Regions from separate parts of the Streptomyces sp. NPDC041205 genome, predicted to be linked through region 2. Evidence: riboswitches for the same ligand, from Rfam matches in the RefSeq annotation. Region 2 holds a riboswitch; the other holds the start of a gene.
What was found. Region 2 has a riboswitch for cobalamin ahead of ACZ6BG_RS00360 (cobalamin biosynthesis protein). Riboswitches for the same ligand answer to the same signal wherever they lie in the genome.
Positions count from the first base shown of each region.

Region 1: linked by a shared signal. The riboswitch ahead of metE (5-methyltetrahydropteroyltriglutamate--homocysteine S-methyltransferase) and the one ahead of ACZ6BG_RS00360 (cobalamin biosynthesis protein) in region 2 are both predicted to bind cobalamin.

Region 1 is NZ_JBVIZH010000003.1:1,131,883-1,137,674, forward strand. It holds gene metE (5-methyltetrahydropteroyltriglutamate--homocysteine S-methyltransferase) at 1-1,497, opposite strand, end outside; cobalamin riboswitch at 1,660-1,879, opposite strand; gene aceA (isocitrate lyase) at 2,046-3,332, opposite strand; gene ACZ6BG_RS18935 (short-chain fatty acyl-CoA regulator family protein) at 3,756-5,174, shown strand; partial or broken gene ACZ6BG_RS18940 (helix-turn-helix domain-containing protein) at 5,179-5,702, opposite strand; gene ACZ6BG_RS18945 (ATP-binding protein) at 5,735-5,792, shown strand, end outside.
Region 2 is NZ_JBVIZH010000001.1:66,951-72,742, forward strand. It holds gene ACZ6BG_RS00335 (inorganic phosphate transporter) at 1-309, shown strand, start outside; gene ACZ6BG_RS00340 (hypothetical protein) at 322-558, shown strand; gene ACZ6BG_RS00345 (helix-turn-helix domain-containing protein) at 926-1,783, shown strand; gene ACZ6BG_RS00350 (hypothetical protein) at 1,826-2,404, shown strand; gene ACZ6BG_RS00355 (DUF397 domain-containing protein) at 2,662-3,102, opposite strand; cobalamin riboswitch at 3,085-3,235, shown strand; gene ACZ6BG_RS00360 (cobalamin biosynthesis protein) at 3,359-4,309, shown strand; gene ACZ6BG_RS00365 (cobyric acid synthase) at 4,306-5,792, shown strand, end outside.

The DNA of each region.
Region 1 (5,792 bases), on a different contig from region 2:
CTCGCCGTGCACCAGGACGTCGATCCCGGTCTTCTCCTGGAAGGAGACGACCTCGCGGATCTCGTGCTCGATGCGCTGCTCGTACCCGGCGGTGTCGATGCGCCCCGCGCGCAGGTCGGCGCGGGCCGTGCGCAACTCCGTGGTCTGCGGGAACGAGCCGATGGTGGTCGTGGGGAGCAGCGGCAGGCCGAGGTGGGCGCGCTGGGCGGCGGCCCGCGTGGCGTACGGCTGGGAGCGGCGGCCGTCGGCGTCGGTGACGGCCGCGGCCCTGGCCCGGACGGCCGGGTCGTGGGTGATCGCGGAACCGGCGCGGGAGGCCAGGTCGGCCCGGTTCGCGGCGAGTTCGGCGGCGATGGTGTCCGTTCCCTGTGCGAGGCCCTTGGCCAGGGTGACGATCTCGCCGGTCTTCTGCTGGGCGAAGGCGAGCCAGCGCAGGATCTGCGGATCGATGTCCCGCTCGGCCGCGGCGTCGATCGGGACGTGCAGGAGCGAGCAGGACGCGGCGACGTCGACCTGGTCGGCGAGGCCGAGGAGCGTCCCCAGGGTCGACAGGGACTTCTCCAGGTCGTTGATCCAGATGTTGCGGCCGTTGACGACACCGGCGACGAGGCGCTTGCCGGGCAGTCCGCCCACCGCCGCGAGCGCGTCGAGGTTGGCGGCGGCCGCGTCGGTGAAGTCGAGCGCGAGGCCGTCGATCGGGGCCTTCGCCAGGACCGGCAGGGCGTCGCCGAGCCGGTCGAAGTAGGAGGCGACGAGCAGCTTCGGCCGGTCGGTGAGGGAGCCGAGGTCGCGGTAGGCGCGCTCGGCGGCGTTGAGGTCCGCCGGGGTGCGGTCCTGGACCAGGGCGGGCTCGTCGAGCTGCACCCACTCGGCGCCGGCCGCGCGCAGGTCCGCGAGGACCTCGGCGTACACGGGAAGGAGCCGGTCCAGGAGCGTCAGCGGCTCGAACTCCGCGGCCACGCCGGGCGCGGGCTTGGCGAGCAGCAGATACGTGACGGGGCCGACCAGGACCGGGCGGGCGGCGAGGCCGAGCGCGAGGGCTTCCTTGAACTCGGCGACCTGCTTGGTGGAGTCGGCGCTGAAGACGGTGTCGGGGCCGAGCTCCGGCACGAGGTAGTGGTAGTTGGTGTCGAACCACTTGGTCATCTCGAGCGGCGCGACGTCCTGGGTGCCGCGGGCCATGGCGAAGTAGCCGTCGAGCGGGTCGGCGTCCACGGCGGAGCGGTGCCGCTGGGGGACGGCGCCGACCATGACACTGGTGTCCAGGACGTGGTCGTAGTACGAGAAGTCACCGGTCGGCACCTCGTGGACACCAGCCGCCGCCAGACGCTGCCAGGTGGAGCGGCGCAGCTCCGTCGCGGTCTGGTTGAGGGCGTCGGCGGTGACGCGGCCCTTCCAGTACCCCTCGATCGCCTTCTTGAGTTCACGGCCTGCGCCCTGACGGGGGTAGCCGTACACGGTGGCCCGTGCTGCCGCGGCTGCGGACTTCGCTGTCACGGAAATCTCCTTCGCGAGATGACTCCTGAGAATCCCGGGACGGGACGCGGACGCGAAGGGATGACGAACAAGACGGACCACACACACGCCACTGGCATGGTGCTCCGTCTGGTATGTACGCCGACCCGCCCACGAGGTCACCGGGATATCCGCACGCGATCGGTCACGTACGGGCAACGGGCAGGTCTTCGGACTCGCGGGCACGTCTGCCGGGGCAGACACCTACTGGCCGTCGCTTCCCAGGCCCCGTTCATCGGGCCCAGTGCGTGTGACGGCGGTCGTTCCCGCTCACCGCTGCGGGGCAGTCCCGGATTCCCACCGGGTTCCCTCTTACGACGCGCCTGCCTGGCGGACAGGGCGAACCAGCTGCACGCGTCAGGTTAGAGGGTGGACGCGGTCCTGGGCAGCACTGTTCACATTCCGGAACGTGAGATGAGACACGAGTGCGAGCCGTTTGGGCGCACGTGTGAAGGGGCGTGGCCCGGCGGAATCCGCTGGGCCACGCCCCTTCACACGGCGGCCGGGCCCCTCGGCCCGGCGCGGAGCACCTAGTGGAACTGCTCCTCCTCGGTGGAGCCCGAGAGCGCGGTGGTGGAGGAGGCCGGGTTGACGGCGGTGGACACCAGGTCGAAGTAGCCGGTGCCGACCTCGCGCTGGTGCCTGACGGCGGTGAAGCCGTGCTCCTGCGCGGCGAACTCCTTCTCCTGCAGGTCCACGTACGCGGTCATGCCGTGGTCGGCGTAGCCGCGGGCGAGGTCGAACATGCCGTGGTTGAGGGAGTGGAAACCGGCCAGGGTGATGAACTGGAACTTGTAGCCCATGGCGCCCAGTTCGCGCTGGAACTTGGCGATCTGGTCGTCGTCCAGCGCGGCCTTCCAGTTGAAGGACGGCGAGCAGTTGTAGGCCAGCATCTGGTCGGGGTGCTCGGCGTGGACGGCCTCGGCGAACTCGCGGGCCTGGGCGAGGTCGGGGGTGCCGGTCTCGACCCAGATGAGGTCGGCGTACGGGGCGTAGGCGAGGCCGCGCGCGATGACGGGGGCCATGCCGTTGCGGACGCGGTAGAAGCCCTCGGCCGTCCGCTCGCCGGTCACGAACTCGGCGTCGCGCTCGTCGACGTCGCTGGTGAGGAGGTTGGCGGCGAGCGCGTCGGTGCGGGCGACGATCAGGGTCGGCACATCGGCGATGTCGGCGGCGAGGCGGGCCGCGTTGAGGGTGCGCACGTGCTGAGCGGTGGGGACGAGGACCTTGCCGCCGAGGTGGCCGCACTTCTTCTCCGAGGCGAGCTGGTCCTCGTAGTGGATACCGGCCGCGCCCGCCGCGATCATCGCCTTGGTCAGCTCGAAGGCGTTCAGCGGGCCGCCGAAACCGGCCTCGGCGTCGGCCACGATCGGAGCCAGCCAGTCCACGGCGGAGTCGCCCTCGCTGGTGGCGATCTGGTCGGCGCGCAGCAGCGCGTTGTTGATGCGGCGGACCACCTGCGGAACGGAGTTGGCCGGGTACAGCGACTGGTCGGGGTAGGTGTGCCCGGCCTGGTTGGCGTCGGCGGCCACCTGCCAGCCGGACAGGTAGATCGCCTGCAGCCCCGCCTTGACCTGCTGCACGGCCTGACCGCCGGTCAGCGCGCCGAGCGCGTGGACGTAGTCGAGCTCGTGCAGTTGGCGCCACAGCCGCTCGGCGCCGCGCCGGGCCAGGGTGTGCTCCTCGCGGACGCTGCCGGAGAGGCGCACGACGTCCGCGGCGCTGTAGGTGCGCTCGATCCCCTGCCACCGAGGGTCGGTCGCCCACCGCCGCGCGAGCTCCTCGGCCGTCGCCGTCGTCGTCCCTGCCTGTGCCATGACCGTCTCCTGGAGATTCGTGAACTGTGCGAACATCTGGCACTGAGTGCCTGAATGGTCTGGGGTGCGGCCCGCCGGGTCCGTGTGGGGACAGGTGAGCAATGCTGCCGAGTCAGGCGGATGGGCCGGGATCTCCGACGTCAGGGCTTGAGTTCGCGCCCCGGTTCCGCTCCGCCCGACGGAGTCCGGCGGCCGCGTTTCGACTGTGGCATCGGCACTCAGTGCCAGCAAGTGAGGAGGGCTGCCAAGTTCTGCGCATCTTCTGCGGCGGTTTTGCCAACTCTGTTAAGGCTGGCGGTGCGGGTCTGCGTGACTACGATCGCGGGCATGCCCGACGGGAGCCGCGGATGACCCACGGGACGGGAGCCGCGGATGCCCGAGGGGACGGAAGCCGCGGATGAGTGAGCGGGACGGGAGCCACGAGTGAGCAAGACGTACGCGGGAGCGCGGCTGCGACGGCTGCGCGAGGAACGCCGGATGAGCCAGGCCGACCTGGCCCGGACCCTCGCCATCTCGCCGAGCTATCTGAACCAGATGGAGCACGACTCCCGCCCGCTCACCGTGCCGGTACTGCTGCGCCTGACCGAGGCGTTCGGCGTCGACCCGGGCTTCTTCTCCGAACGGGACACCAGCAGGCTGGTGGCCGACCTGCGGGACGCCCTCACCGGCGAGGTCTCCACCGGCCAGGTGTCGGCGTCCGACCTCTCGGACCTCGCCTCCCGGATGCCCGCCGTGGCCACGCTCCTGGTGGACCTCGGCCGCCGCAACCAGCGCCTCACCGAGCAACTCGCCGAAGCCGCGGAGGGACGGGGCCCCGGCCCGGTGGCGCAGCCGCGCTCCGCGCACGAGGAGATCCGCGAGTTCTTCTACCGGCGCCAGAACTACCTGCACGACATCGACCTCGCCGCCGAGCGGTTCGCGGCGGAGATCGGCATCCGCCCCGGCGAGGTCGTCCGGGTCCTGTCCGCGCGCCTCACCGAACGCCACGGCGTGCGCATCGCCGCGGACTCCGACCAGCTCCTGCACCACTACGACCCGGCGGCCCGCGTCCTGCACCTCTCCGGACGGCTGCGCCCCGGCCAGCAGGCGTTCCGCATGGCCACCCAGCTCGCGCTGCTCGAACACACGGACCAGGTCTCCACCCTCGCCTCGGAGGACTTCGAGCCGGACTCCGCGGCCTGGCCGCTGGCCCGCATCGGCATCGCCAACTACTTCGCCGCCGCCCTGATCCTGCCCTACCGCCGCTTCCACGCCGCGGCGGAGGAGTTCCGCTACGACATCGAGCGGCTCTGCGACCACTTCGGGCTCGGCTACGAGACGATCTGCCACCGCCTCAGCACCCTGCAACGGCCCCGGCTGCGCGGCGTCCCGTTCTCCTTCGTCCGGGTCGACCGCGCGGGCAACATGTCCAAACGCCAGTCCGCCACTGCGTTCCACTTCTCCCGCGCGGGCGGCACCTGCCCACTGTGGAACGTGTACGAGGCGTTCGCCGCGCCCGGCCGCATCCACGTCCAGGTCGCCGCCATGCCGGACGGGCAGCGCTACCTGTGGACCGCGCGGGCGCTCACCCGGCACCGCGGCGGCTGGGGCGAACCCGGCAAGACCTTCGCCATCGGCCTCGGCTGCGAGATCCGGCACGCCTCCCGGCTCGTCTACTCCGACGGCCTCGACCTCGACAACGCCTCGGCCGCCGTCCCCATCGGCATGGGCTGCCGCCTCTGCGAACGCACCGACTGCCCCCAACGGGCCGTCCCCCCGCTGGATCGGCGCCTTGCGATCGACGAGAACAGCAGCACCTTCGTGCCCTACCCGGTGGTGGGCGCGCGGGAGAGCATCGGCTGACGGGTCAGGCGGTGCCCGACGTCTCGACGGGATACGGCACGTACGTCCGGCGGTCGGGGTCGACCGCCAGGCGGCCGTCGGCCGGGCCCGCTGGGCGCAGTCACGGCGTTCACAGAGGCGGCAGCCCAGGCCGATCGGGGTCGCCGCGCGCGGGGCGTCCGGGGCGACGCCCTCCGCGTAGACCAGGCGGTGCGCCTGGCGCAGCTCGCAGCCCAGGGCGACGGCGAACTCGGGGCGCGCCGCGTGATGTCCGGCGCGGCCCCGGGCGACCGCGCGCGCCACCCAGAAGTAGCGCTTGCCGTCGGGTATTTCGGCGACCTGGGTGAGGATCCGGCCGGGCGCGGAGAACGCCTCGTACACCGTCCACAGCGGGCGGGTGCCGCCGAGGCGGGAGAAGTGGAAGTCGGTGGCGGGCTGCCGCTCGCAGACGTTTCCCGCACGGTCCACGCGCGGGAAACGAGAAGGGCACCCCGCGCGGCCCGGAGCGCTGGAGCTGAGGCGGTGGCAGACCGTCTCGAAGCCGACGCCGAGCCCGTCGCCACCTTGGCTAATCTGCACGGATGAGCACTGACCTGACCCTGCTGTCGCGTGTCGCCCATCGCGGGCAGGAGGTCACCG
Region 2 (5,792 bases):
GGCGCCGAGCTCCTCACCAAGCAGGGCACCTGGGGCATCGCCACCACGGCCGCGCTCCTGATCGGCGGCTCCGCCGCCATCTGGTCGCTGTCGCGCCGCCAGCCGGTCGACCACACGAACGTCACGGCCGACGAGATCGGCGCCCCCGGCGCCGAGACCGCCGAGCCCGCGGGCGTCGTGACCACCGCCATCGCCGCCGTCACCCCGCCCCCGGCGGGCCCGGTGGCCGCCACCACCGCGACCCCCACGGCCGAAGGCGCCGCGTCCGCCCCCTCCGTGGCGGACTCCGCCCGGCCCGCCACGGTGTAAGGAAGCAGCAGCATGAAGATCGACTGGGCAGCTCTCGGCTCCGTCTTCGGAGTCAGCCTCGTGGTGACCGTCGCCCTCGTGGGCCTGTTCACCCTCGGCATCGTCGGCCTCTCCAAGCAGGAGCAGGCGCGGGAGGCGCGGGCGAACGGAGGCTCTGCCGCCGCGCTCCCCGCGCGCGTGGGAGCGTACGCGTGCTTCGCACTGTGCGCAGGTGCAGTGGCGTACGGGATCTCGCTGATCGTCGCCTGACACGTCCGGTCACCGCGCGACGGCGCGCGGCGCGGACTCACAGCACAAGCCCGGGGGGCGACCGTGTCGGTCGCCCCCCAGGGCTTTTCGCAGTTCCAGGACGCGGTCCACGGCACCGCAGGCGAGATCAGAAGCACACGGCACCGCACGTCCGTGATCAGGACGCGCCGCCACTCGCTCAAGTTCGATTAGACATATGGCATACTGGGTAGCAGCAGTCTGCTAGGGTCTGCCGCACATATGTCAGACAGAGCGGCTGCGCTGCGCTGCACGGCGGAGGGCACGTCTTCGTTAGGCATAACTTCTTATCGCCGCCCTTCGTACGGCTTCATGGCGAGCTGACTCCTGGTCGTAGTGAAGGAGCCTCATGCCCAGCGAAGTAGACCCGAGCCTGAATCGTCGCAAGCTCCGCATCGCCCTGCGCAAGGCCCGTGAGGACGCCGGGCAGACCCAGGGTGGGGCAGCCGCCGATCTCGAATGGTCGTTGTCGAAGCTGAACCGCATCGAAAAGGGCACCGTCAGCGTCTCGGTGACGGACCTTCGGGCGCTGCTGCGTCAGTACGGCGTGGACGACGAGGAGAAGGTGGCCGAGTTGGTCTCCGCCGCCCGCGGCTCGAAGGGACAGTCGTGGTGGATGCAGTGGTCGGACATCGCGAACCCCAGGTTCACCGAGTACCTCCCGTTCGAGGCGGCCGCGGACTCACTGCGCGCGTACCACCCCATCATCATCCCCGGCCTCCTCCACACCGAGGAGTACGCGGATGCCCTGGCCACACCTGACGTCAGCGACCCCGGCACCCGCCGCCGCCTCGTGGAGTTCCGCACGGCCCGCCAGGAGCGGGTCTTCGACGAGACCGGGATCGACGACCTCCACTTCGTCGTCGACGAGTCGGCGCTGCACCGGCTGATCGGGGATCCTGCGGTGATGCGCGCGCAGTTGCAGCGGCTCATCGAGGTCGCCGAGCACCCCCGCGCCACGCTCCAGGTCCTGCCCTTCTCGGCCGGGGCGCTGCTGAGCACGCAGAACGCGTTCGTGCTCCTCGGGTTCAAGGACGACGACGACCTGATCTACCTGGAAAGCCCGCAGGCCGTCGTGGCCACGCGGGACGACTACGAACTGGTCGCCAACTTCCAGGACTGCTTCGAACAACTGCGGCACATCGCCTACAGCGACAGCCGCTCGATCGACCTGATCAACGAGGTCAAGGAAGGCTTCGCAGGCTGATTCCGGAGCCGTCCGCTCCGGGACGAGGGGAGGGCTGGCACGATGCTGGTCGTCACGTTGGCACGGTGGCTGTTGCGCTGCCTGACGGCCTCAGACACCACGAACCCGGCCGCCCCCACTCCCCCGGGCGGCGTCACGGGCGCCGACGGGGGCCCGGCCGCTGATCCCCTGGACGGCGGCGAGCCCGTCCCCACGGAACCCACCAGCCCCTCCCACATCCACGACCTCTTCAGAGAAGGGATGAAGGATCCGGCGTTCGCCCGCGAGCTGAACCACCTCCTCGACAGCGAGCACCAGCGGAGTCTGCACACGCAGGAGCAGCAGACGCTGGGCTTCCTGGCGAAGGCGGGCTGTGTGTCGGTGTGTCTCGTCGTGGTCGTCGTGGCGCTCGTGCCTGCGGGGATCGTCGCCCGGGGCGTCGTCGCGCACTACGACGTCAACCCCTGGCACTTCGTCGCCGCGCTAGCGGGCGGCTGCGGGCTGCTGACCGCCGCGGTGGGCTGGCTCGTACGGACCCTGCGCCGCGGTCGCCGTCAGGAATCGGCCGCTACGACCGGCGCCGGCCCTCCGGCTGACGGAGCGTCCGCGGACGGTCCCGCTCCACGTGCCGGCGCGGGATGAGCGGCGTGAGCCCCCACACGGCCCCGGCCCCCGCCGCCACGACCGCGGCCGTGGCCAGCCAGACCGCGAGCCGGACCTGGAGCCCCTCCACGAGGAGGGAGGCGAGAGCACCCGTGACGACCGCGACAACACCGCTGAGCACGCAGTACAACACGAAGATGAGGCGCCGGGCGGGCCCTGCGACATGCCTGCTCAGCGGCAGCTGCCTGCTCTCAACCCCCATGGTCTCCAGCCTTTCGTGCGCACGCTGGGACAGCTCACTCCACCCCGACTCTCCCCGAGGCCACCCCCCTGACAAACGCGCGCCACGCCGACGGCGTCACGTTCATGTGCCCTTCACCGCGGTGATTCGAGTCACGGACCCACACCGCTCCCTCCGGATGAGCCACTTCCACACATTCACCGGTCGCCGTGCTGTAGCTGCTGGTGAACCACCGCCCTGCCGGTAAGTACCCGTCGGCCACGCTGCCCCCTTGCCCACTGCCGCCACGAGAGCCGGACGGCGCCGGGGCCCGGCGGCATTCGACCGCGCCCTGCCGGGTTCGCGTTCCGCGTCGCTCTCCTGCTGTCATGTTCAAGCTTACGGAGAGTGGTTGTGCCCGCCTAGCCCTAAACCGGCCCCCCGAGACGGTCCATGTGGACCTCCGCACACTCTCCCGTCGCAGGTCAACAGCGAGTTGACGGGCGTCGCGGGCCATGGTGGACTGCCGGAGCCATTTACGGCGGCAGCAGAGGAAGCCGGTGCGAATCCGGCGCGGTCCCGCCACTGTCATCGGGGATCCCACGCGATCCCCGGGAGCCAGGAACTCTCGCCGCCGGTCTCGTCGAACCAGGGCGCGGAAACCCTGAGTGAGGACATATCGCCATGCGCGGCCGCCCGTTGCCGTCCCCTGCTCCGCCCGGGGCCCCGTCACGGCCGAGAGCCCTCCGCCGCGTGTCGGCGGGCTGACCCCCATGCGTGCCGATCGCGACTTCGCGTACGGCGCCGCCGCCGGACTCCTCGGTGACCTGCTGCTCGGCGATCCTCGCCGGGGGCATCCGGTCGCCGCGTTCGGGCGTGCGGCGGGGGCCGTCGAGCGGGTGCTGTGGCGTGACCACCGCGGGTGGGGCGCGCTGCACACCCTGGTGTGCGCCGGGGGCGCCGTCGGCGCCGGTGCGCTCGTCTCCTTCGCCGTACGCCGCTCGCGTGCCGCTTCCGTCGGGCTGACCGCCGCCGCGACCTGGGCCGTCGTCGGCGGGACCACCCTCGGGCGGGAGGCGCGCGCCATCGGGGGCGCGCTCGCCGCTGGGGACGTGGACGTCGCCCGGGAGCGGCTGCCCCATCTGTGCGGGCGCGATCCCGCTGCGCTGGACGCCGACGGGATCGCCCGGGCCGTCGTGGAGTCCGTCGCCGAGAACACGTCCGACGCCGTCGTGGGGGCGTTGGTGTGGGGGGCCGTGGGGGGTGTGCCGGGGCTCGTCGGGTTCCGGGCCGTCAACACGCTCGACGCGATGGTCGGGCACAGGTCCCCGCGCCACCTCCGGTACGGGTGGGCCTCCGCTCGGCTCGACGATGTCGCCGGGTGGCCCGGGGCTCGGCTCACCGCCGCGCTCGCCGTGGTCGCCGGAGGGTCCCCCCGTGGGGCGGTGCGGGCCTGGCGTGCCGATGCCTCGAAGCATCCGAGCCCCAACGCCGGGGTCGTCGAGGCCTCCTTCGCGGGGGCGTTGGGGGTGCGGCTCGGGGGGTCCCTCTCGTACGGGGGGCGGGTCGAGCACCGGCCCGTCCTCAACGGGGAGGGGCGTGCCGTCGTCGTGGAGGACATCGAGCGGGCCGTGAAGTTGTCCCGGCGGGTCGGGTGGCTCGCCCTGGGGAGCGCGATCGCTGTGGACCTGGTCCGGCCGAAGCGGTGGAGGCGGTTCGCATGAGTGGTGGGCTGCTGGTCGCCGGGACCACGTCCGATGCCGGGAAGAGTGTGGTCACCGCTGGGATCTGTCGGTGGCTCGCCCGCAAGGGCGTCTCCGTCGCGCCGTTCAAGGCGCAGAACATGTCGTTGAACTCGTTCGTCACGCGCGAAGGGGCCGAGATCGGGCGGGCGCAGGCCATGCAGGCGCAGGCCGCGCGGGTGGAGCCCAGTGCGCTGATGAATCCCGTGCTGCTGAAGCCGGGGAGCGACCGGTCGAGTCAGGTCGTGCTCATGGGCAAGCCGGTGGGCGAGATGAGTGCCCGGGGCTATCACGGGGGACGGCAGGAGGCGCTGCTCGACACCGTCGTGGGATGCCTGGAGGAGCTTCGGGGCACGTATGACGCCGTGATCTGCGAAGGGGCGGGGAGTCCCGCCGAGATCAACCTCCGGCGCACCGACATCGTGAACATGGGGATCGCCCGGGCTGCCCGCTTCCCGGTCGTGGTGGTCGGGGACATCGACCGCGGGGGCGTCTTCGCCTCCTTCTTCGGGACCGTGGCGCTGCTGAGTCCGGCCGATCAGGAGCTGGTCGCGGGCTTCCTCGTCAACAAGTTCCGCGGGGACGTGTCGCTGCTCGAACCGGGGCTCGACATGCTGCACGACCTCACCGGGCGGCGCACCTTCGGCGTGCTGCCGTTCCGGCACGGGCTCGGCATCGACGAGGAGGACGGGCTGCGGGTCTCGCTGCGCGGGGCGGTGCGGGAGTCCGCCGTGGCGGCGCCCGTCGGCGAGGACGTGCTGCGGGTCGCCGTGTGCGCGGTGCCGCTGATGTCCAACTTCACCGACGTGGACGCGCTCGCCGCCGAACCCGGCGTCGTGGTGCGGTTCGTGGACCGGGCCGAGGAACTGATCGACGCGGACCTCGTCGTCGTACCGGGGACGCGCGGGACCGTACGCGCCCTTCAGTGGCTGCGCGAGCGCGGGCTCGCGGACGCGCTCGCGCGCCGGGCCGCCGACGGCCGGCCCGTCCTCGGGATCTGCGGCGGCTTCCAGGTGCTCGGGGAGCGGATCGAGGACGACGTCGAGTCGCGGGCCGGGACCGTGGACGGGCTCGGCCTGCTGCCCGTGCGCGTCACGTTCCGGCGCGAGAAGACGCTCGCCCGGCCCGTCGGCAAGGCGCTCGGCGAGCACGTCGAGGGGTACGAGATCCATCACGGCGTCGCCGAAGTCCTGGGCGGGGAACCCTTCTTGGACGGCTGCCGGGTGGGGGCCGTGTGGGGCACCCACTGGCACGGGTCGCTGGAGAGCGACGCGTTCCGGCGCCGCTTCCTCACCGAGGTCGCGCGCGCCGCGGGCCGCCGCTTCGTGCCCGCGCCCGACACCAGCTTCGCCGTCCTGCGCGAGGAACAGCTCGACCTCCTCGGCGACCTCATCGAAGAACACGCGGACACCGACGCGCTGCTGCGCCTGATCGAGACCGGCGCTCCGTCCGGTCTCCCCTTCAT